4 regions of the Methylobacterium durans genome follow, and region 3 is predicted to be linked to each of the others. Evidence: predicted binding sites of a transcription regulator. Region 3 holds the regulator's gene; each other region holds the start of a gene.
What was found. Region 3 encodes LexA, which represses DNA repair genes until DNA is damaged. Its sites were predicted from a motif close to TGTTCNNNNTGTGTTCNG; they were not measured.
Positions count from the first base shown of each region.

Region 1: the regulator LexA is predicted to act here: its motif matches at 1,414-1,431, upstream of ssb (single-stranded DNA-binding protein).
Region 2: the regulator LexA is predicted to act here: its motif matches at 2,315-2,332, upstream of DK389_RS25220 (LexA family protein).
Region 4: the regulator LexA is predicted to act here: its motif matches at 3,842-3,859, upstream of DK389_RS15305 (PA0069 family radical SAM protein).

Region 1 covers NZ_CP029550.1:124,659-130,197, reverse strand. Annotated here, with positions in the region: gene DK389_RS00510 (DUF4174 domain-containing protein) at 1-230, opposite strand, end outside; gene DK389_RS00505 (NADP-dependent oxidoreductase) at 365-1,381, shown strand; gene ssb (single-stranded DNA-binding protein) at 1,584-2,114, shown strand; gene DK389_RS00495 (trna delta -isopentenylpyrophosphate transferase) at 2,375-3,052, shown strand; gene recD2 (SF1B family DNA helicase RecD2) at 3,094-5,319, shown strand; gene gyrA (DNA gyrase subunit A) at 5,487-5,539, shown strand, end outside.
Region 2 covers NZ_CP029550.1:5,445,159-5,450,697, reverse strand. Annotated here, with positions in the region: gene DK389_RS25230 (exopolysaccharide production protein YjbE) at 1-372, opposite strand, end outside; gene DK389_RS25225 (Y-family DNA polymerase) at 559-1,848, opposite strand; gene DK389_RS25220 (LexA family protein) at 1,845-2,300, opposite strand; one part of gene DK389_RS25215 (IS5 family transposase) at 2,981-3,431, opposite strand; one part of gene DK389_RS25215 (IS5 family transposase) at 3,430-3,749, opposite strand; gene DK389_RS25210 (calcium-binding protein) at 3,889-4,983, opposite strand.
Region 3 covers NZ_CP029550.1:3,660,565-3,666,103, forward strand. Annotated here, with positions in the region: gene gltX (glutamate--tRNA ligase) at 1-11, opposite strand, end outside; gene DK389_RS16735 (ComEC/Rec2 family competence protein) at 169-2,421, shown strand; gene lexA (transcriptional repressor LexA) at 2,415-3,140, opposite strand; gene DK389_RS16745 (molybdopterin molybdotransferase MoeA) at 3,254-4,483, opposite strand; gene moaC (cyclic pyranopterin monophosphate synthase MoaC) at 4,480-4,971, opposite strand; gene trpC (indole-3-glycerol phosphate synthase TrpC) at 4,985-5,539, opposite strand, start outside.
Region 4 covers NZ_CP029550.1:3,303,087-3,308,625, forward strand. Annotated here, with positions in the region: gene DK389_RS15285 (glycosyltransferase) at 1-455, opposite strand, end outside; gene DK389_RS15290 (glycosyltransferase) at 452-2,467, opposite strand; gene moaB (molybdenum cofactor biosynthesis protein B) at 2,633-3,190, shown strand; gene DK389_RS15300 (hypothetical protein) at 3,197-3,718, opposite strand; gene DK389_RS15305 (PA0069 family radical SAM protein) at 3,896-5,008, shown strand; gene DK389_RS15310 (ribonuclease HII) at 5,014-5,539, opposite strand, start outside.

The DNA.
Region 1 (5,539 bases), 3.3 Mb from region 3:
CCGCCGACCGCCTCCAGCGTGACGAGGTCGCGCTCGCCCGAACCCGCTTGCGCCGAAGCCAGGGCCTCGCGCTGCGCGCGCAGGCGCGCATCCTCCGGGACCGGCGCCGAGACCACGAGGATCCGCGACTTCCAGAGATGACCCGCCAGCGGGTCCTCGCCGGCCTTCGCGCCCTCCGCGCCCCCGGCCATCGCGAGGGCGAGCATCGTCATCCGGAAGGCGTGTCGCATCAGCGGTCTCCTGCTGCCTCCGTCTCAACGCACTGGACCCCCGCTTCGATCGCGCGGACAATCGCGGCATCGGCGCCGCATTCCGCTCTCGCCCGGCGTGGCGTCCTTGAGCGTCCGCCGAACCGGAGCCCGCCATGGCCACCGTGAACCGCCGCATCGTCCTCGCGTCCCGCCCTCACGGCGAGCCGACGCCAGCGCATTTCCGGATGGAGGAGGGGCGGATGCCGAGCCCGCGGGACGGCGAGATCCTGCTGAGGACCCGCTGGCTCTCCCTCGATCCATACATGCGCGGCCGGATGAGCGCCGCGAAATCCTACGCGGAGCCTGTCGCGATCGGCGCCGTGATGGTCGGCGAGGTGGTGGCCGAGGTCGCGTCCTCAAACAATCCGGACTTCGCGGTCGGCGACCTCGTCACGGCCTTCTCGGGCTGGCAGGATTACGCGCTCTCCTCCGGCCGTGGCCTGCGCAGGGTCGATCCCCATCTCGCGCCCCCGACGACGGCGCTCGGCATCCTCGGCATGCCGGGCATGACCGCCTATACGGGCCTTCTCACCATCGGCGATCCGAAGCCCGGCGAGACGGTGGTGGTCGCCGCTGCCGCCGGTCCCGTTGGCTCCCTCGTCGGCCAGATCGCCAAGCTCAAGGGTGCCCGCGCGGTCGGCGTCGCCGGCGGTCCGGAGAAGTGCGCCTTTCTTCGGCAGGCGCTCGGCTTCGACGCCGCGATCGACCATCGCAGCGACGACTTGGCGGACGCGCTCGCCGCCGCCTGTCCGGACGGTATCGACGTCTATTTCGAGAATGTCGGCGGCGCCGTCTTCGACGCGGTGCTGCCGCTCCTCAACAACTTCGCTCGGGTGCCGGTCTGCGGTCTCGTGTCCGGCTACAATGCTACCGAGCTCCCGCCCGGGCCCGACCGTTCACCGATGCTGATGCGGGCGATCCTGACGAGGCGGCTTCGGCTCAAGGGCTTCATCGTCTCGGATTTCGCCGACCAGGCGAGGGACTTCGCCCGGGACGTCGGCGGCTGGCTGCGGGAGGGTCGGGTGCGCTACCGCGAGGACATCGTCGAGGGTTTGGAGCAGGCGCCGGAGGCCTTCATCGGCCTGCTGAAGGGGCACAATTTCGGCAAGCTCATCATCCACGTCGCGTGAACGCGAGTGCGATCGCGGCCTTGCGCGAGGTCAGGAACAAAGATAGAACGAATGACGGATCGACGCGTGTGTTTTTCCATTGTGTTTTCCGGGGACCGGTGTCCCGCCCGCATTGCGGGTGGCCTCGCCCGGCCCCAGAACCTGACGATGGGCATGCGCCGGTCCGCGACGGCCCAGTGAGATCGACAGCAAGGAGAGAGCGATGGCGGGCAGCGTGAACAAGGTCATTCTCGTCGGCAATCTCGGGCGCGACCCGGAGACCCGGCGCCTCGCCTCGGGAGATCCGGTGGTGAACCTGCGGCTGGCGACCTCCGAGTCCTGGAAGGACAAGGCATCGGGCGAGCGCAAGGAGAAGACCGAGTGGCACTCGGTCGTGATCTACAATGAGAACCTGGCCCGCGTGGCCGAGCAGTACCTGCGCAAGGGCTCAAAGGTCTACGTCGAGGGTCAGCTCCAGACGCGCAAGTGGACGGACAATTCCGGTGCCGAGAAGTACACGACCGAGGTGGTGCTGCAGCGCTTCCGCGGCGAGCTGACGATCCTCGACGGGCGCGGCGGCGGGGCCGAGATGGGTTCCGACGAGGAGGGCGGTGGCCAGATCAGCCGCGGCGGCGATTTCGGCGGCGGCCGCTCGTCCGGCTCCGAGCGGCGCCCGGCCTCGACGGGCGGCAACGGGAACAGTGGCGGCGGCAACCGGGGCAATTACGACCTCGACGACGACATCCCGTTCTAGGATCGGATCGCCCCGCTTCAACACCGAGCCCATTCCCTCACCCGCACAGGCTTGCCGCGGCGCTGGCCTGTCGAGCGCGCCTTCTTTTCCGTTCGGGAGAGGGGGCGCGTCGTGTCTCCCGTGCCGACATGAACAGGTCGGAGCCGGCGCGGTTCGAATGAAGGCATCCGTCCGGAAGAGATGGCCCGTACCCGATCCCTTGCGCCCACCCGGACAGGCGCCCCATATCGTAACCAGAACATAAAGTGAACGTAGCCGCCATGCGGACCGCCGACAAGCAGATCGCCGACATCCTCGTGCGCTACGGCGAGCCCTTCGCGGGCAACGTCTGGCGCGTGCAGGGCACGGCTGTGATCTATCACAAGACCCTGGAGCGCATCGCCGCGCAGGCCGGCATCGCGTTCGACCCGCCGACCATCATCCGGGCCGAGCGGGACGAGGCCGTGATCCTCGTGACGGGGCGTCTGGCCGGGACGAAGCCCGGCACGGAGCGGGTCGAGTGGTCCCTCGGCGAGGCCCTGGTCAACGTGAACTACCGGGTCTCCGGCAAGCAGGCGGCCTACGTCTACGCGATGGCCGAGAAGCGAGGGAAGGACCGCGTCATCCTCAAGCTGATCGAGCTGCACGGCCTCGTCTACAGCGAGGAGGAGGCGGACGAGTTCCGGCAGACCCACGGGGTGCCGATCCGCGCGGTCGACGAGGATTTCGAGGCGGCCGACCCCTTCGACGAGGTCACGGAAGCGGAGGGCGACCTGAAGCGGCGCATCGACGAGGCGGACAGCATCAATGCGGTGACCGACCTGATGCTCGACGCCGAGACGCAGCGGATCCTCAACGGCTTCCCGGCCGGCACCCGCGACGAGGTGCGCGACTACGCCAAGGCCCGCCTCGTGGCGCTCGGCTGGCCGGGCAGGAAGGGCCGCGGCCGCGCCGCGTGAGGCGTAATGAGGATGCAGGCTGAGGTGGTATCGTGAACCGCATGGTGCGGCCTCAGGATCTCAACAGCGAACGCGGCACGGGCGCGCCCGCCGAGATCCTGGCCGGCACCGTGGAGCGGGTGACGTTCCACAATGCCGAGACCGGGTTCTGCGTCCTCAAGGTCGGCGTGCGGGGCAAGCGCGATCTCGTCCCCCTCGTCGGCCACGCGCCCGCGATCGGCGCGGGCGAGTGGATCACCGCCACCGGCCACTGGGTCTCGGACCGCGCGCACGGCCTCCAGTTCAAGGCGATCTCGCTGAAGGCGACGCCGCCGACCGGCGTCGAGGGCATCGAGCGCTACCTCGCGAGCGGCCAGATGCGCGGCATCGGTCCCGCCATGGCCAAGGCGATCGTGACGCTGTTCGGCGCGGATACGTTCGAGATCATCGAGGCCGAGCCGGGGCGCCTCACCGAGGTGCCCGGCATCGGGAAGAAGCGCGCCGAGCGGATCGTGCGGGGCTGGGCCGAGCAGAAGGCCGTGCGCGAGATCATGATCTTCCTGCACGCCCACGGCGTCGGCACGGCGCGCGCCGTGCGGATCTTCCGGACCTATGGCCACGAGTCGATCGCCGTGATGACGGAGGATCCCTACCGGCTCGCCCGGGACATCCGCGGGATCGGCTTCCGGACGGCGGACGCCATCGCGATGCGGCTGGGGCTGGAGAAGCACGCGCCCCAGCGCCTGTCGGCCGGGATCAGCTTCGCCCTGCAGACGGCGATGGACGAGGGCCATTGCGGCCTGCCCGCCGAGCAGCTGACCGCGCTCGCGGTCAAGCTCCTGGAGGTCGACGCGCAGGCGGTGCGCCTCGCGGTGGCCGGCGCGATCCGAACGGGGGAGGAGGTGATCGCAGACGACCTCGACGGGCAGCCTTGCCTCTTCCTGAAAGGTCTGCACGGGGCCGAGCGTGTCATCGCCGAGCGCCTCCTCGTGCGCGCGGCCGGCGCGCCGCCCTGGGGCGAGATCGACTTCGCGAAGGCGCTGCCCTGGGTCGAGGCCCGCACGGGCAAGACCCTCTCGCCCTCGCAGGGAGAGGCAGTGCGGCTGGTGCTGGGCGCGAAGCTCGCGGTCGTGACGGGCGGCCCCGGCGTCGGCAAGACCTCGACCCTCGACTCGATCCTGCGCATCCTCACAGCCAAGGGCGTGCGGGTGCTGCTCGCGGCCCCGACCGGCCGCGCCGCCAAGCGCATGAGCGAGCAGACGGGGCTGGAGGCGAAGACGATCCACCGCCTCCTCGAGATCGACCCGCGCAACGGCGGCTTCACCCGCAACGCGGAGAACCCGCTCGCCTGCGACCTCCTCGTCATCGACGAGACCTCGATGGTCGACGTGCCGCTGATGAACGCGCTCCTCAAGGCGGTGCCGGAAGAGGCGGCGCTCCTCCTCGTCGGCGACGTCGACCAGCTGCCTTCGGTCGGGCCCGGACAGGTGCTCGCCGACATCATCGATTCGGGTCGGGTGCCGGTCGCGCGCCTCACCGAGGTGTTCCGGCAGGCCGCCGAGAGCCGGATCGTCGTCAACGCCCACCGCATCAACCGGGGCGAGATGCCGGAATGGCCCCGCCGGGGCGATGCGAGCGACTTCTACTGCGTCGAGATCGAGGATCCGGACGAGGGCGTCGACAGGCTCGTGGAGGTGGTGACGCGGCGCATCCCGAAGCGGTTCGGCCTCGACCCGGCCCGCGACGTGCAGGTGCTGACGCCGATGATCCGCGGCTCGCTCGGATCGCGCAACCTGAACCACGCCCTGCAGCGCGTCCTCAACCCGGATCCGCCAGCCGAAGTCGAGCGCTTCGGCTGGCGCTTCGCCCCCGGCGACCGGGTGATGGAGACGCAGAACGACTACGACCGGGAGGTCTTCAACGGCGATCTCGGGCGTGTCTGCGGCATCGACGCGGAGGAAGGCGTCCTCAGGGTCGATTTCGAAGGCCGGGTCGTGGAATACCCCTTCGCCGAACTCGACACGCTGGTGCCGGCCTTCGCCACCACGATCCACAAGAGCCAGGGCTCCGAGTACCCCGCCGTCGTGATCCCCGTGACGACGCAGCACTGGACCATGCTCGCCCGCAACCTGCTCTATACGGGCGTCACCCGCGGCCGCAGCCTCGTGGTGCTGATCGGCCAGCGCAAGGCCATCGCGATGGCGGTGCGCGGAACCCGGGCGCGGGCACGTTTCACCAAGCTGCGCGCATGGCTCGAGGCGGGTGCGGGAGACCTGCGGCTCGGTTGACGACAGGGGCAGAAGTCCTTGCTTATCGGCCCCGTGATGATTAATTAACCACCTGATATCATTCGTATTCCCGATGGCCGCGATGCGCCGGAGCGTCAGCTCCGCCGCGAGGCGCCGCGGCCCTGGCTGGGGGCCCCGATCCGGGACCCGCGAGACGGAACAAGATCTTGGCAGACAACACCGATCAGGGTGCCGGCGCGCCCCCGCCCGCCACGGACAT
Region 2 (5,539 bases), 1.8 Mb from region 3:
CTTCTGGTCCGCGCCTGCATTGTTCATCGCACCGACCGTACCAGGCGAAGCCGGCTGCTCGCCGCCTGCGAGGTTCTTGGCGCCTGGGTCCGTGCGATCCCCCTTGTTGGCCTGCGCCGTCGAACCCGTGTTCGCGCCCGCCGCCTGGTTCGCGCCGACGTTGTTCATGGCGCCGACGGTCCCCGGCGAGGCCGGCTGCTCGCCGCCCGCGAGGTTCTTGCTGGAGGTGTCGACATCCGAGCTCTTCGGGTTCGCCGCTTGCTGCCCGGGGTTCTTGTCCTTGGTCGTGCCGGTGTTGCACGGAGCGGCCAGCGCAAAGCTGCTCGAGAGGGCCAGCGCAGCAGCAGCGCTGATGAAGGTTGAAGCTTTCATGGTGCGTTCCTCCAAGTCTAATTGGCGCGGAGAGAATCATCCAGCTGCTCAGAAGTTCCTTAGGGAGCGGCAGACTGATTTTGTGCGGTGCCGATGGTGGCCGCCGGCAGTAAGAGCCTCGCTGTACATAGCAACGCTGCTGCCTCGGCCGGAAAGTGGTCAGCTCTGGCGCCAGTCGCCAGCAGCTCACGCATTCGCGGTCGGCAGTTCAGACAGCTGTGTCGTGTAGCGCGGGGTCCGCATCTCGAACTTGGTGCTCCAGTCGCGCTTCGCCTCAAGGCCCGCGCGCGCCGGGACCACTGTGCCGCGGCCGAAGCGGGCGTTGCAGGCATCTATCGCTGCCATCAGCGGCCCAGAGTGCTCCCGATCGAGGCGGCCGATCAGCGCCCGCGGGCTCGCCTCCAGCAGCATCAGGTCGGTCGTGACGATGCCGGCCTTGCTGTAACGCCAGGCGCGCTCGCCGGGCTCGCGCCACGTCTTCGCGACGCCGAGGCGCGCGGCCTTGATCAGGGCCAGGGTGTCGTTCGTCGCTTCCGGCAGCGTCACGGTGGTCGAGACCGACCGCATCGGCTCGCCGCGGTCGTGCTCGCTGGTGTGGTAGAAGACCGTCACATGCGAGGTACCGAGACCACCGCGCCGCAGCTTCTCCCCGAGCCGGGTCGCGTGGGCGGACACCGCCTGCTCCATCGTCTCGCGATCGCTGATCCGGGATGAGAAGGAGCGCGTTACGGCGCAGCCCTTGCGCTGGGCCGGCATCAGCTCGAGGGGCAAGCAGGACAGGCCGCGCAGCTCGTGAATGATGCGCTCGCCTACCACGGTCATGGCCTTGCGGACGGGCCGTGGGTCGAGATCGCGCAGATCGGCCACGCTGTCGACGCCCATTGCCTCGAGCTTGGCGAGCGAGGCGCGGCCGATGCCCCAGACCTCGCCGACATGCACCCGGCAGAGCCAGGCCGCCCGCTCATCCTCGTCGCTGAGATCGCAGACGCCGCCGAGATCGGGAATGCTCTTGGCGATGTGATTGGCAAGCTTCGCCAGCGTCTTCGTTGGACCGATGCCGACACAGGTCGGGATGCCGGTCCAAGCTTTCACCGTAGCACGCAGATCCCGAGCGAGCTCGAGGCGGTCGCGCTCTCGCACGTCCGACAGGTCGAGGAAGCTCTCGTCGATCGAGTAGATCTCCACGGCCTTCGCGAAGTCGCGGTAGACCGCGTTGGTGCGCGCCGACATGTCGCCGTAGAGTGTGTAGTTCGAGGAGAAGACCCGCACGCCTTGCGCGCGGCAGATGTCCCGGATCTTGAAGTACGGCTCGCCCATGCGGATGCCGAGCGCCTTGGCCTCGGCCGTGCGGGCGATCGCGCAGCCGTCGTTGTTCGAGAGCACGATGACGGGCACGCCGGCGAGCTTCGGATCGAACACACGCTCGCAGGAGCAGTAGAAGCTGTTGCCGTCGATCAGGGCGATGGCGCGCGTCATCGCACGAGGCCCGCCCGCGCGATGTGCCAGCGGATCGAGAAGCGCACGACGCCCCAGATCTCAGCCTCTCCAAGCTCCTCGACGGCGAACACCGGCAGTTCCGAATTGTCGAAGGCAAGGCGTGCCACGTTCCCGTCGATGACAAGGCGCTTGATCGACATCTCACCGTCAACGGCCGCCACGACGACGCTGCCGTGACCGGCCTTGAGGCTGCGATCGACGACCGCAAGATCGCGATCGAAGATGCCGGCACCTCGCATCGAGTCGCCCGAAATGTTCCAGGCGAAGGTCGCTGGTGGGTTCGGCGCGAGCCAGCGCGGCAACTCCAGGGCCCCTTCCAGAAAGTCGTCAGCGGGCGACGGGAAGCCGGCGCAAAGGCACTGGCCGAGGATCGGGATGTGGACGAGATCCCGACCGCCATCGCCGCCATCGCTGATGCGATAGACGCCCATCCGCCTCCCCGTGTGAGAACATACGAGGAACAAACAGGATGGGCGGCCTCGGTTCAATCCGGAGTCTGCCCGCCGCCGTTCAAGCCTGTGCACTCCTGTGGACGGCGGCCAGAAAGATGAGGCGGCGACGGCTGTTAGGCGTGCTGCAAAATGTGAATGGGAACCGGCGATGGTGATGCGGACGAGCTACGCGGTCCCGCAATCTCGCCTGAGCGCGATCCACCCGCTTCGGGAACCGCCTCAGCTCATCCAGCTCACCGCGGCGGGCTTTTATGGGGCTACAAGCTGCAGGATCTTACGGCTCGGAACCTTCGAGCGTAACAGTTGCGGGGGGATGAGCGACATAGATAAAGTTACTATTGATTAACCTAGGTAGGTGCGCGCGAGCACATCATTGGCATAGCCTGCAAGCGCTGGTAGTCTAGGCTATTGGCGTGGCCCTGCTTCACGAAAGTCTCCTAAGCTGGAATGGCAGGGCCACTTTTTACTGATATTTAGGGAATATCATACTACAAATTTTTTGTCTAAGTTCATCCTTCAGGCGAGCGTTGCAAAATTTACCAATAGACAATACGAAATCTGCTATTCGAAGCTGTCAGTTTAGCTGTTGCCACGAGCATAGCTCATTTTCGCAAATAGGATGATCGACAGACCAGCACTAGCCACCCGGCTACGGCCTGTTATGACTTGAGCCAGTCGAGTGCGGCGGCAAGGCAGAGGACACCGGCGAAGCTGGTGGCGGTCTTCTCGTAGCGGGTGGCGACGGCGCGCCATTCCTTTAACCGCGCCCAGAGACGCTCGACCCGGTTGCGGTTGGTGTAGATCCAATCCGGACAGGCGACAGGCGCCTCGTGCCGCTGCGGCGGGATCGCAGGCCGTGCACCCATGCCCCAGATGTGCGCGCGGAAGCGATGGCTGGTGTAGCCCCGGTCGGCCACCACCCACTTGGGCACGCCCGGCAGCTGCTCGAGCAGCGGGATGGCCTGAGGCAGTTCATGTGCTTGCCCAGGCGCGATCCGGAACGCGATGGCGCGACCAGCGCCATCAGCGATCACGCAAGCCTTGGTCCCTGAGAGGCCACGAGAGCGGCCAAGCGCCTCACGCTTGCTCCGCTCAGCTTGAGATCCCCCTTCGCGCAGCCCCCGCCGCCTTCTGGTGAGCGCGCACGCTGGTGCCGTCGAGGAACACCATGCCGAGCTGCACGCCGCGCTCCTGAACGAGGCTGAGGAGCCGCTCCCAGACACCAGCGCGTGCCCACCGGATGAAGACCTGAGCGGCCCGCCACCAGGGTCCGAGTTCAGCTGGCACGGCGCGCCACTTGGCGCCATTCTGATGCCGCCAGAGGATAGCCGAGACGGTGCGACGCAGATCCTGTGGTGGCGTCTTGCCCTTCGGCCGGCAGGCTTCCACCAGCGGCTCCAACTCAGCCCATTGTGCGTCCGACAGCATCGCTCCTCCTCGTTCAGGAGAGGCGAAACGCTCACCGCATCAGACGGTTCAAGCGATCACAGGCCGTAAGCGCCGAGGGGCTAGCGGTGTATTGAGACGCCTGAAATTGGTCAACAAAACTTCAGGCATTCAATCATCTTTAATGGAAGAAAACTCCATCACTGACAACTTGGCGTCCTTCCACGGCGCCGAATTCCAAATAATGCACCAGAGGATTGATGCCGGCCGCTGCAACGTCCGGGTTTGCGGCAAGATATCCTCTCGTGTCAAAGTTCGCGGACGGGTCGCGTCCCTCTTTCCAGCCAAAATTGAGATAGTGCTCCAGCGGATTCACTCCTGCCGCTCGCACATCTCCGTAAGCATTCAGATACCCCTGCGTATCGAAAAAGGCGTTCGGGTTGCGGCCTTCGCGCCAACCAAACGTATTGTAGTGCGAGTCTGCGTCTAAACCTGAGTTGAATACATCTTGGTTTCGGCTCAGATAGAATAGATCATCAACGAGCGGGCTTCCGTCGCCCTGAACAATCGTGCGGTCACCGAACTGGAAGACCTCAGTATTTTTCACAATGTCTGTGCCGTTTTCCCCTGTTCCACTGACGGATACAAGGGTCCCCCGAGAATCGATGCCCGCTTGCAGGAACGCGAAATTGAAGATGGCAGTATCGCGGCCAATTCCTCCGTCCAAGATGTCGTTACCTGCGCGCCCGTTCATGACGTCGTCGCCAGAGTCGCCGAAAATGACATCATTTCCGGCTTGCCCGTCCAACAGATCATTGCCTGCATCGCCATCTACTAAATCGTTGCCGGGGCCTCCATCAACGTAATCGTCATCGTCGCCGCCAGCCACAAAATCGTCGCCCTGCTCGCCATAGACTTGATCGCGTCCTGCCTCGCCAACAAGGAAGTCATTGCCGAGCCCGCCGACTACGAAGTCGTCACCTGGGTTACCGGCGGCATAGTCATCACCATCTTGTGTGAAGATGCGGTCGTTGCCGGCTTCGCCAATGATCTGGTCATTGCCACCGCGGCCGAAGACCGTGTCGTCGCCGGGCCCAGCCGCGATGTAGTCGACGTCGCTGCCGCCCGTAATCGTGTCGTTGCCGTCCTGCCCGTCTATCCGGTTGAAGCCGCCTGGGTCCGTGATGATGTCATTGCCCAGAAGACCGAGGATGATGTCATCGGCAGTTGTGCCGGTCAGGTTGTCTGGACCGTTGGTGCCAGAAATCGTCGCCATCGGAGCGTCTCCCTAAGCTGTGCATTGCGCATTCAGCTTCAGAGCCAACCGGAGGCATGGAGTAATAGATCCTTAACAGAGATTAACGAGTACGCTTTTGTGCAGAAAAGGCCAAGCTAGAAATTGGCAAAACGCCTTCTTGGTATTCATTTTTTGGACGACTAACGCGACAACCTGCCGCAACTTACGGCGAAGCTTTAATGACGAGAATGCCTCTCTACTTTGGTTTTATCGTACCATGAGTTTGTTGAGGCGGCGCCTTCGAAGGCGACCATGTTGCATCGCAGATGCTTGACTGTTTCTGCGGTGCGAAAAGCCTTAGAGTTAGTTTTACTCTCATGCCCCGGGCCAGCCGCGCGGATCTGTGAGCCGCTGGAGCGGCGCGGGTGGGCTGAGCGGCGCGGGACGAAGGCGCTGCCGACGTGGCGAAGATGCGAAGGCGACCACAAGCTACGAGGCTACAGCTAGCGTAGCAGAAAGCTACTCTTCCACACGACGATCGCCACGCATCGAAGAACAATGCCCGGGCCCGCTTGATGTTTGCGGAATGATCTTC
Region 3 (5,539 bases):
GCAGAGGACATCGGGCCGGCTGATGTTCGAGTGGACGGGCGGGCGACGTTCGGGCGGGAAGGATCGACCGGCCCGGCCGCGGGCCTGTAGCATGCGCGGACGGACGCGTTAAGAAATCGTCGCACGGGGCGGACTTTCCAATCCCGCGCGCGGACGGTGCGGCAAGCGATGGCGCAGGGGGCGGCAGGGAAGGGGACCCTCGCGATCCGCGCGGCCGGCCGCCTGCCCCCTCTCGGCCTCTGGGTGTCGGCAACGCGCGGCTGGCTCGCGGCGGAACTGGCGCAGGAGGCCGGGCAGCGGCGCTTGTTCCCCTGGCTCGCGGTCGCCTTCGGCGGGGGCATCCTCGCCTATTTCTCTCTCACGGGCGGTGAGCCGGCGCTCTGGGCTGCCCCGATCGCCGCGGCTCTGTGCCTCGCGCTGACGCCCCTCCTCGGAGCGCGGCCCGCCGGACTCGCCCTGGTGCTCGCCCTCGCCGCCGCGCTCCTGGGCTTCGGGGCGGCGGCGTGGCGCGTGGCGCGGGTCTCGGGCCCGATCCTGGCGCGGACGAGCATTGCGCCGCTGACCGGGCTGATCGAGGCCCTCGACGAGCGGGAGGAGGGGGCGCGGCTGATCGTCCGTCTGGCGAGCTTCGGGAGCCTGCCGCCCGAGGCGCGGCCCCTGCGCGTGCGCGTGACCTACCGGACGCAGCAGGCGCTCAAGCCCGGCGATTTCATCGCGGCCAAGGCCCGCCTGCTGCCGCCCCCGGAACCGGCCCGCCCGGGCGGCTACGATTTCGGGCGCGACGCCTTCTTCCGCGGCATCGGCGCCGTGGGTTCCCTTCTCGGGGCGATCGAGGTGCGGCCGGCGCCCGAGCCGGTGCCGCCGGCCCTGCGCCTCTCGGCCGCCATCGACGGGGCGCGCAACGCGCTGACGCGGCGCATCACCGACGCGAATGGCGGGCAGGCGGGCGCCGTCGCGGCGGCGCTGGTGACGGGCAAGCGCGGGCTCATCGCGCCCGAGACGAACGACGTGCTGCGGGCCGCCGGGATCTACCATGTCGTCTCGATCTCCGGCCTCCACATGGTGCTGGCCGCCGGGGTCGTGTTCTGGCTGGTGCGCTCCGCGCTGGCGCTCGTCCCGCATCTCGCCCTGCTGTGGCCGATCAAGAAGATCGCCGCCGGTTTCGCGATGACGGGCGTCACCGCCTATTGCGCGTTCTCCGGCTGGGACGTCGCCGCCGAGCGGGCTCTCATCATGACCCTGATCATGCTCGGCGCCATCCTGGTCGATCGGCCGGCGTTGAACATGCGCAACCTCGCGCTGGCGGCCTTCGTGGCGCTCGCGCGCGAGCCGGAGGCCCTGCTCGGCCCGAGCTTCCAGATGTCGTTCGGGGCAGTGGCGGGGCTGACCGCCTGCGCGCGCTTCATCGATGGCCGGTTGTTGCGGCGTGCAGGCGACGGCCTTGCGGGGCGTGCGATCGGCCTCGCATCGACGGCCGTCTTCGGTACTCTGCTCACCACGCTGGTGGCGCAGATCGCGACGGCGCCCTTCGCCACCTTCCATTTCCAGACGATCCAGCCCTTCGGCCTCGTCGGCAACGCGCTGACCTTGCCCCTCGTCTCGCTGGCCGTGATGCCAGCCGCCGTGCTCGGCATCCTCGCCTACCCGTTTGCCCTCGATCAGCCGGTCTGGTGGCTGATGGGGCAGGCGGTCCGCGGGATGCTCGCGATCTCCGGCTGGATCGGTGGCTTCGGGCAGGCCACGATCGTGGTGCCGGCCTTCGGGGTCGGCGGCCTGGCTCTGCTGACCCTCGGCCTCCTCGTCGCGGTCCTGCCCGTCTCGCGCCTGCGCCGGATCGCGATCGTCCCGGTCGCGCTCGGGCTCCTCACGGCGGCAGCGCCCGAGCGCCACGACATCTTCATCGACCGGGAGGGCCGGGGAGCGGCGGTTCGGGGGGGCAGCGGCCGCCTCATTGCCCTCGGCCGGCCCTCGTCCTTCGTCCTCGAACAGTGGCTGAAGGCGGACGGCGACGCGCGCAGAGCCTCCGAGGCCGGGGAAGGGGCAACCTGCGACCGGCTCGGCTGCACCTTGAGGGCGTTCGACGGGCGGCAGGTCGCGCTCGCGCGTGACAAGCGGGCGCTGCCCGAGGATTGCGCGCGGGCGGACATCCTCATCACCCCGCACAGCGCCCCGGCGGGCTGCGCGGCCGGCCTCGTCATCGATCGCGCCGCGCTCGCGCGCTCGGGCGCCGTGGCGATCCGCCTGGACGCATCGGGCCCAGTGGTCTCCGGCGCCCGTGAGACCGCACGCTCGCTGCCGTGGCGGCCCCTCGCGTCACGTCCGGCTCAGCCGAGCCCCGCCGTCCTGCGGCAACGTCCCGATGAGGCCGCCTCCGAGGAAGCGGACGCGGCGCCGGAGTCCGGAGCCGAATCCCTTCAGTAGCGACGCACGAGGCTGACGAGGCGGCCCTGGATGCGGACCCGGTCGGGCCCGAGCACGCGGGTCTCGTAGGCCGGGTTCGCGGCTTCGAGTGCGATGGAGGAGCCGCGGCGGCGCAGGCGCTTCAGCGTCGCCTCCTCGTCGTCGATCAGCGCCACGATGATGTCGCCGGTATTGGCCGTGTCCTGCTTGCGGATCACGACGAGGTCGCCGTCGAGGATGCCGGCCTCGACCATCGAATCGCCGCGCACTTCGAGCGCGTAATGCTCGCCGCCCGCCAGGAAGTCCGGCGAGAGCGTGATGGACGCGCTCTGGTTCTGGATCGCCGAGATCGGCGTGCCGGCCGCGATCCGCCCCATCACGGGGATGGTCAGGGCGCGCCCGTTCTCGTCGGTCGCCTGCGTCATCGGCATCTTGGCGGCCGGTGCCCGCGCGCGCCCGCCCTCGACGACGCTCGGCGTGAAGCGGCGCACCTCGCTGCCCGTGCCGGTGGCGGCCTGACCCAGGCTCTCCGGCATGCGGATCACCTCGATCGCCCGGGCCCGGTTCGGCAGACGGCGGAGGAACCCGCGCTCCTCGAGTGCGGTGATGAGCCGATGGATGCCGGATTTCGATTTGAGGTCGAGGGCATCCTTCATCTCGTCGAAGGACGGGGGGACGCCGCTCTCGCGCATCCGCTGCTGGATGAAACGGAGCAGATCCAGCTGTTTACGCGTCAGCATGGGGCAGACTCATCTCTCGGAGGCGACGCGGCGTGCGGTCGCGGAAACAAAGCGCGAACAGGTTAAACGTTCCGCAAGTGTTCCGCAAGCGCAGCTTGGCGATACTGATGAGATCAGAGAATGCCCCGGTCGAGCCGGATGATGCGGCAGGATTCGCCGGCCTCGGCCGCGGGCGCGTGCGGCGGGCGGACGAGGAGCGCCTCGGCCTGACCGAGAACCGAGAGCATCGACGAATCCTGTCGCGTCTCGGGATGTGCGACGGGGAGCCGGTCGGGCGCGGTGTCGAGGCGCGCCCGCATGTAGTCGGCCCGGCCGTCGTTTCGCGGAAGCGCGCGCCCGAGGATCGCCGGCTCGCTGCGGTCGGCGCCGGCCCGCGGATCGCCGAGGAGCGCGCGGATCGCCGGCACCACGAAGAGCATCCCGCAGACGATGGCCGAGACCGGGTTGCCGGGCAGCCCGATCACCAGCATCTCGCCGAGCCGGCCGTGCATCAGCGGCTTGCCGGGTCGCAGCGCGACGCGCCAGAAGCCGAGCTCCAGCCCCTCGCGGGCGAGCGCCGATTGGACAAGATCGTGATCGCCGACGGAGGCGCCGCCGAGCGTCACGAAGAGGTCGGCGCGGGCCTCCCGCGCGCGGCGGATCGCGTCCTCCAGCGCCGGCAGGCTATCGCCCGCGATGCCGAGGTCGATCGGCTCGGCGCCCGCGGCGCGGGCGAGCGCGGCGAGCGCGAGCGCGTTCGAGGCGACGATCTGGTCCCAGGCCGCCGGCGCCCCCGGCGCCACCAGCTCGTCGCCGGTGGCGAGGATGGCGACGCGGGGTCGACGGCGCACCGAAACCTCCCCGTGACCCGCCGCCGCCGCCAGCGCGAGGCGGCGCGCGTCGAGGCTGTCGCCGGCCTGGAGCAGCGCTTCGCCCGCGCGGAAATCGAGCCCGGCGGGGCGCACGAAGCGGCCGGCCGCCACGCGCTCCCGCGCGATCACGCTGTCGCCCTCGGCCTCCGCATCCTCCTGGATCAGGATCGCGTCCGCGCCCTCCGGCACGGGCGCGCCCGTGAAGATGCGCACGGCCTCCCCCGGACCGATCCGGCCGGCATGACCGTGGCCCGCCGCGCTCGTGCCGACGAGACGCAGCCGGGCCGGGACGCTGTCGAGGTCGGCGGCGCGCACGGCGTAGCCGTCCATCGCGGAGGCCGGGAAGGGCGGCTGGGTGCGCTGCGCCGCCACCGGCTCCGCGAGGGTTCGCCCGGCGGCGGCCGCGATCCCGGCGCGCTCGGCCTCGACGGGCCGGGCCACGCTCGCGAGGATGCGTTCCAGCGCCTCCGCGACGGGCAGGAGCCCGCTCACGCGCCGGCCTCCGCGTCCGCGCGGTAGCTGCCCGATCGGCCGCCGTCCTTGGCCAGCAGCCGGATGCCCTCGATACGCATGCCGCGGTCGACCGCCTTCACCATGTCGTAGACCGTCAGGCAGGCGACCGAGACCGCGGTCAGCGCCTCCATCTCGACGCCGGTCGGGCCCTGCACGCGCACCTCCGCGGTGAGGCGAAGGCCGGGGAGCGCGTCGTCGGCCTCGCAGGTCACGTGGACCTTCGAGAGCAGGAGCGGGTGGCAGAGCGGGATCAACTCGTGCGTGCGCTTGGCCGCCATGATGCCGGCAAGCCGCGCGGTGCCGATGACATCGCCCTTCTTGGCATCGCCCTCGCGGATGAGCCTGAGCGTCTCGGGCAGCATCACCACGGCCCCTTCGGCGAGCGCCGTGCGGGTGGTCGCGGCCTTGTCGGTGACGTCGACCATGTTGGCCGCGCCGGTGGCGTCGAGATGGGTGAGGCCGGTCATGGGCTGGTCCGGATCACGCCGTCTCGCCGAACAGGAGGTCGCGGGTCGCCCGGGTCAGGTCCGCCTGCCGCATCAGGCTCTCGCCTACGAGCACCGTGTGGAGGCCGTTCTCCGCGAGGCGGACGACGTCCGCGTGGCCGGCGATGCCGCTCTCGGCCACGGGGATGCGATCCTTCGGGATTCCGGGCGCGAGGCGGATCGCGGTGTCGAACGAGACCTCGAAAGTCTTCAGGTTGCGGTTGTTGATGCCGATGAGGCGCGTGCCGAGGGGGATCGCCCGCTCCAGCTCCTCGGCATCGTGCACCTCCACCAGCACGTCCATGCCGAGGTCGTGCGCCGTCTCGACGATCGTCGAAGCCTCCTCGTCGTCGAGGCAGGCCATGATCGCGAGCACGCAATCGGCGCCCCAGGCCCGCGCCTCGAGCACCTGATAGGGCTCGAACATGAAGTCCTTGCGCAGCACCGGCAGGGTACAGGCGGCCCGCGCCTCCACGAGATAGTCGGGGCGGCCCTGGAACGAGGGCTCGTCGGTGAGCACCGAGAGGCAGGTCGCGCCGCCGGCTTCGTA
Region 4 (5,539 bases), 360 kb from region 3:
GCGGGCCGCAGGAGCGCCACGAGAGCATCCTGCCGGCAGACACGGCGCAATTCCGCTCCCGTACTCCGCGAGTTGACGAGGAAACGCCGGCCGTAGCGCATCGCCAGAGCGAAGCTCGGGGCCATGTAGAGCTGGCTCTTCCAGCTCAGGTCCTGCGGCCGCGTCAGCAGGAAGGTGTCGTGGACGTAGAGGATGCAGCGCTCGCCGAGCAGCGCGCAGAGGGGGCCGGGCGGAAAGCCCGGGAAGACGAGGAGCGCGTCGCGCTCCCTCATTCCCTTCCAGGGCATCCCGATCTGCTGGGCCGCGAGCAGCCCGGGCAGGCCACGGCTCCGGACGAGCCGGACCTCGTGAGGGCTGAGCCGCTCCGGCGCGAACAGGTCGCGTGCGACCCGCTCGATCCCCGTGACGTGGCCGCGGATATGGGTCTGGTCGACGTAGATGCGGCGGGGCCTCACGCTCCGGCTCCCGCCCGGCGCAGGGCGCCGCGCATCCGTGCTGCGAAGTAGAGGCTCCGGCGCATCCAGAACGGCAGGTTCCGGCCGAGAACGGCGTGCTTCACGCGCCTCAGGCGCCGGACGAACCGGGGCGAGGGCGCGTCGACGGTGCCGCCCTCGCCCCCGTGGCGCTCCGCGGCCATGGCGAAGCGGGCGAGCATCGCGGGGGCGAAGCGCAGACGCCCCCCGCGCGGCGGCAGGAGCCCGGCACGGACGAGAGTCTCGTCGAGGGACATCGCCGCCGCGGCGTGGCTGAAGCGGTTCTCGAAGGCGATCCGCGCGAAGGCGCCGAGGCGCTGCCGTGTGTCCGCATCCCCCACGAGCTCTTCCAGCGCGGCGGCGAGCGCGCCGGGCTCCTCAGGTACGAGCCGCCCGCTCACCCCGTCGATCACGGCGGTGGTGAGGCCCGTCGCCCGATAGGCGAGGGTCGGCGTGCCGCACAGGCCCGCCTCGATCGGCGTCTGCCCGAGGGTCTCCAGGCGGCTCGCAGTGACGTGGAGGTCGCAGGCGCCGTACCAGGCGGCGAGTTCCGCCTCCTCGGCGATCGGGCCGGGGGCGTGCAGGTTCGGCAGGCCGAGGCGGTCCGGGTCATCGAGACGGCCGATCGCGACGAAGCCGATGCCGGGCCGCGCCACGCGCCGCAGGGCGGCGACGAGATCGGCGACGCCCTTGTCGGGTGCGTCGACGATCACGGCGGAGAACATCACCAGGACGTCATCGGTCGGCAGGCCGAGCCTTCGGCGCAGGGCGCGCCTGTCGCCGGGGGCGAAAATCCCGGTCGGGAAGGCGAGGGCGATCTGCCCGACGCGTGCGCCTTCGGGCGCGTAGTCCCGCGCGCGCGCCGCCGTCCACTCGGAATTGGCGAGGAGCAGCGGCCGGTTCGCGCCGCCGAGGATGGCGCGCTTGCCCGCATGGTGGCCGGCGATGCGACCGCGCCGGAGCTGCGGGTACTCGTCCGGCGTCGGGCAGGCCGCGTCGCAGCCCGCGGCGAGCCGCGTGCAGCCCTTCGGGTAGGCGCAGCGTCCCGTGAGCGGAAACAGGTCGTGCAGTACCAGCGCGACGGGGATCGTCGTGCCCAGTCGCCCCAGGATGTCGAGGCTACGGGTTGCCCCGTGCAGGTTGCCCGCGATGACGAGGTCGGGCGCCGCATCCCGGATCGCCGCCTCGGTACGCGGGAAAGCGTCGGTCCACTCCGCGGCTGCCGCGGGCGATTCGTCGGTCAGTACGATCGGCGCGACGCGGTGGCCGGCAAGCACCAGGGCCTCCCCGAGGCGGCGCTGCGCGATGCCGGCCCCACCCCGGCGCCCCGTTCCGGTGAGCGACACGATCGACAACCCCCGGCACGGCGGCGGCTCCGGCGCGCGCTGCAGCAGGACCGGCCGCCCGATCCGGGCGAGGCGCGCGCCGGACGCCGCAAGCCGAGTCCAGAGCGCGGCCGGAGGGCTGGACATCGCAGTCCCGTCGAGGTGCACGCGCGCGAACAGGATCTCGCCGCCCGAGGGCGCGGCATCCGCGGCCGGAGCGGCGCCGCGGAGCGAGGGCACGTCGAGGCCGGTCACGCCCGAGCCGTAGCGGACGCGCAGGCCCGCCACCGCGGCGGCGCCCGTCAGCGCGGCCTCGAGCGCGAGGGCGACGAGGGCACCCGGTGCGAGAAGGTCGCCGGCCGGCAGGATCAGGACATGATCGCTCGACCCGTCGGAGGGGGTGAAAGACCCGGCCTCAGCCGCACGCGCCGGCAGCACGTCGTGACGCGCCTCCGGATAGCCTTGGGCGAGGACTGAAGCGAGCGTGTCGGCCAGGCCCGCCTCCGACCCGTCCGAGACCGTGACGATGAGCAGGCGCGGCCAGGGTCGCCCGTCCGGCAGGGTTGCCGGCCGCTCGATCACGGAATGGTGCCGGCTGCCGGGCCAGTCCGCTATGCCGTGCGGCGGCCGGCGCGCGCCGGCCGTCAGATCGTCGAGGGGGCGCTTCAAGGCTGCTGCGGAACGGTCGGCATCGCGGGGTCGAGAGCTCGTAGTCTGACGCGCAGAAGTTGACGAAGCCCTTTCCACGGCCCGCTTTCCAGGTCCCGCCGCCGAGCCTATCTCAACGTCCGATCCGGGGAACCGTCCCCGCCAAGTCCTCGCGAGTCCGCTCTCATGCCCAGCCCCAGCGCCGCGCGCAGCTTCATCCCGCTCTCGATCGCCGTCCTGACGGTCTCGGACACGCGACGTCCGGAGGACGACCGCTCGGGCGACACGCTGGTCCAACGGCTCACGGAGGCCGGCCACGGCCTCGCGGCCCGCGCCATCGCGCCGGACGAGGTCCCGGCGATCCGCGGGCAGGTCGAGGCCTGGTCGCGCGATCCCGGAATCGACGTCGTCATCACGACCGGCGGCACCGGCTTCACCGGCCGCGACGTGACGCCCGAAGCCCTGGAGCCGCTGTTCGAGAAGCGCATGGACGGCTTCTCGGCGGTGTTCCACCGGATCTCCTACGACAAGATCGGCACCTCGACCCTGCAGTCGCGGGCGACCGCGGGGGTGGTCAACGCCACCTACGTCTTCGTCCTGCCGGGCTCGCCCGGTGCCTGCAAGGACGCCTGGGACGGCATCCTCGCCCAGCAGCTCGACTACCGGCATCGGCCCTGCAATTTCGTCGAGATCATGCCCCGCCTCGACGAGCACTTGCGCCGCGGCGCGTCCGTGGCGGTCTGACGAGCCTCAGGCCCGTTCCAGCCGCGCCATCAGCATCCGCGGCTTCAAGCGCGGGGAGAAGTGCGGGCCGGCGACGAGGCGCTCGCGGCGCACGAGGTCGCCGGGGCGCGGCGCGCTGACGCCGAGCACGCGCTCGCCCTTCGTCGCGAGGCGCGCAGGCAGGTTCGCGTGGGGCCGGCGTAGCCGCGCCAGGGCGACGTCGGGCCGCGCGGTGTTCACGAAGCGGTCGAGGGTGCGGATCCAACCCTCGGCCGGGACGTCGCCCGCCTCCAGGCACAGAACCCACTCGCGCCGGACGCCACGGGCACCCGCGGCCCAGGGACTGCCGCCCCGCGGGCGCACCACGAGGGCCGCACCCGTGGCTTCGGCCACGGTCGCGACGGTCTCGTTCGGCACGGCGGTGACGATCACGGCATCGCCGATCAGGCCGGCGGCCACCCCCGTGACGAGCGCGCTCAGGGTGTCCGCAAGGCGATCGATCGCGTCCGGATCTGCCGGTCGAGCCACGTAGGTCAAGGCGGAGATCATGCGCGCCCATAAACCATTTTCGCGCAAAAGAGATAGGCGAAAGCATCGTCTTCGACGGTGCCGCGACTCTCCCGTGGAGAAGGCGTCGGGAATGCTCGAAATTGAGGCAGGCGGCCTCGCTTGTGTTCTTGTTATGTTCTAGTCCTATCGCCCCAACCCGAGGCGAGATCCGACCGTATGCCGAGATATCTGGAGCACGTCGATGCCGGGCCTGCGCGCCGCTTGGCCGGGACGAGCGTGGAGGCCGACGCCCGGCGCGGGCGCGGAGCTACCGCAAATCCCGAGGGGCGTTTCGAGCGGTCGCGGCGGGAATCCTTCGACGATGGTTGGGGGCCCAGTGAGACGCCGCACCTGCGCACGCACGTCCTGCCCGAGCGCGCGTGCCACATCATCACCCGCAACGCCTCGCCGGACATCCCCTTCGACCGGTCGATCAACCCCTACCGGGGCTGCGAGCACGGCTGCATCTACTGCTTCGCGCGGCCGAACCACGCCTATGCGGGGCTCTCGCCGGGCCTCGATTTCGAGACGCGCCTCTTCGCCAAGCCCGATGCGGCCAAGCTCCTTGAGCGGGAGCTTTCCGCGCCGGGCTATCGCCCGCGCACGATCGCGCTCGGCACGGCGACCGACCCCTACCAGCCGATCGAGCGGACCCACCGGATCACCCGGAGCGTGCTGGAGGTGCTCGCCCGCTTCCGCCACCCGGTCGGCATCGTCACGAAGTCGAACCTCGTGACCCGGGACATCGACATCCTTGCGGCGATGGCGGCGGAGCGTCTCGTGAAGGTTGCGGTCTCGGTCACCACCCTCGATCCGGTGCTCGCCCGCCGGATGGAGCCGCGCGCCCCGCATCCGAGGAAGCGCCTCGAAGCAATCGAGCGGCTGAGCGCGGCCGGCATCCCGGTGATGGTGATCGTGGCGCCCATCATCCCCTCGCTCAACGATCACGAGATCGAGGCGATCCTCGCCGAGGCCCGAGCACGCGGGGCAGGGGAGGCGAACCACGTGCTGCTGCGCCTGCCGCACGAGCTCGATGCCCTCGTCTCCGATTGGTTCGCGGAGCACTATCCCGACAGGGCCCGCCACGTCTTCTCGCTGATCGGCCAGGCCCGTGGCGGCAGGGTCTACGACGCGGCCTTCGGGCGTCGCATGGTTGGGGAGGGAGCCTACGCGGAGCTGATCGTCGAGCGCATGCGGCTCGCCAAGGCCCGGCTCGGCTACGCGGGCGAGCGCGTCACGCTCAACGCCGACGCCTTCGCGCCGCCGGGCGCGCAACTCAGCCTGTTCTGAGCAGGTCAGGCGCCGAACGATCGCGTGAAGCTGATCCGGTGGTGGGGGCTCCGGCCGATCCGGGCGAGGCCGGCGAGGTGGGCGGCGGTGCCGTAACCGACGTTCCGATCCCAGGCATAGTCAGGATGGCGGCGGGCGAGCGTCCGCATCAGGTCGTCGCGCAGGCACTTCGCGACGATCGAGGCGGCGGCGATCTGCGGCACCAGCCGGTCACCACCGATCACGGCCCGGCAGGTGTCCCCGAGCCCGGGAATCGCGTCCCGGCCATCGACCATCACGGACGCGTCGAGGCCGAGCCGCGCCACCGCTCGGGCCATCGCGTCGAGGGTCGCGGCCCGCACGTTGAGCCGGTCGACGAGGGCGCGCGAGCCCGCCGCGACGGCGACGCGCGCATGCGCACGGATGAGGGGTGCCAGCGCCTCGCGCTGCGCCCGCTTCAACCGCTTGCTGTCGTCGAGCCGGCCGAGGATCGGGGGCGGCAGGGCGGTCGGTTCGAACCAGACCGCGGCCACGACGACCGGGCCGCACAGC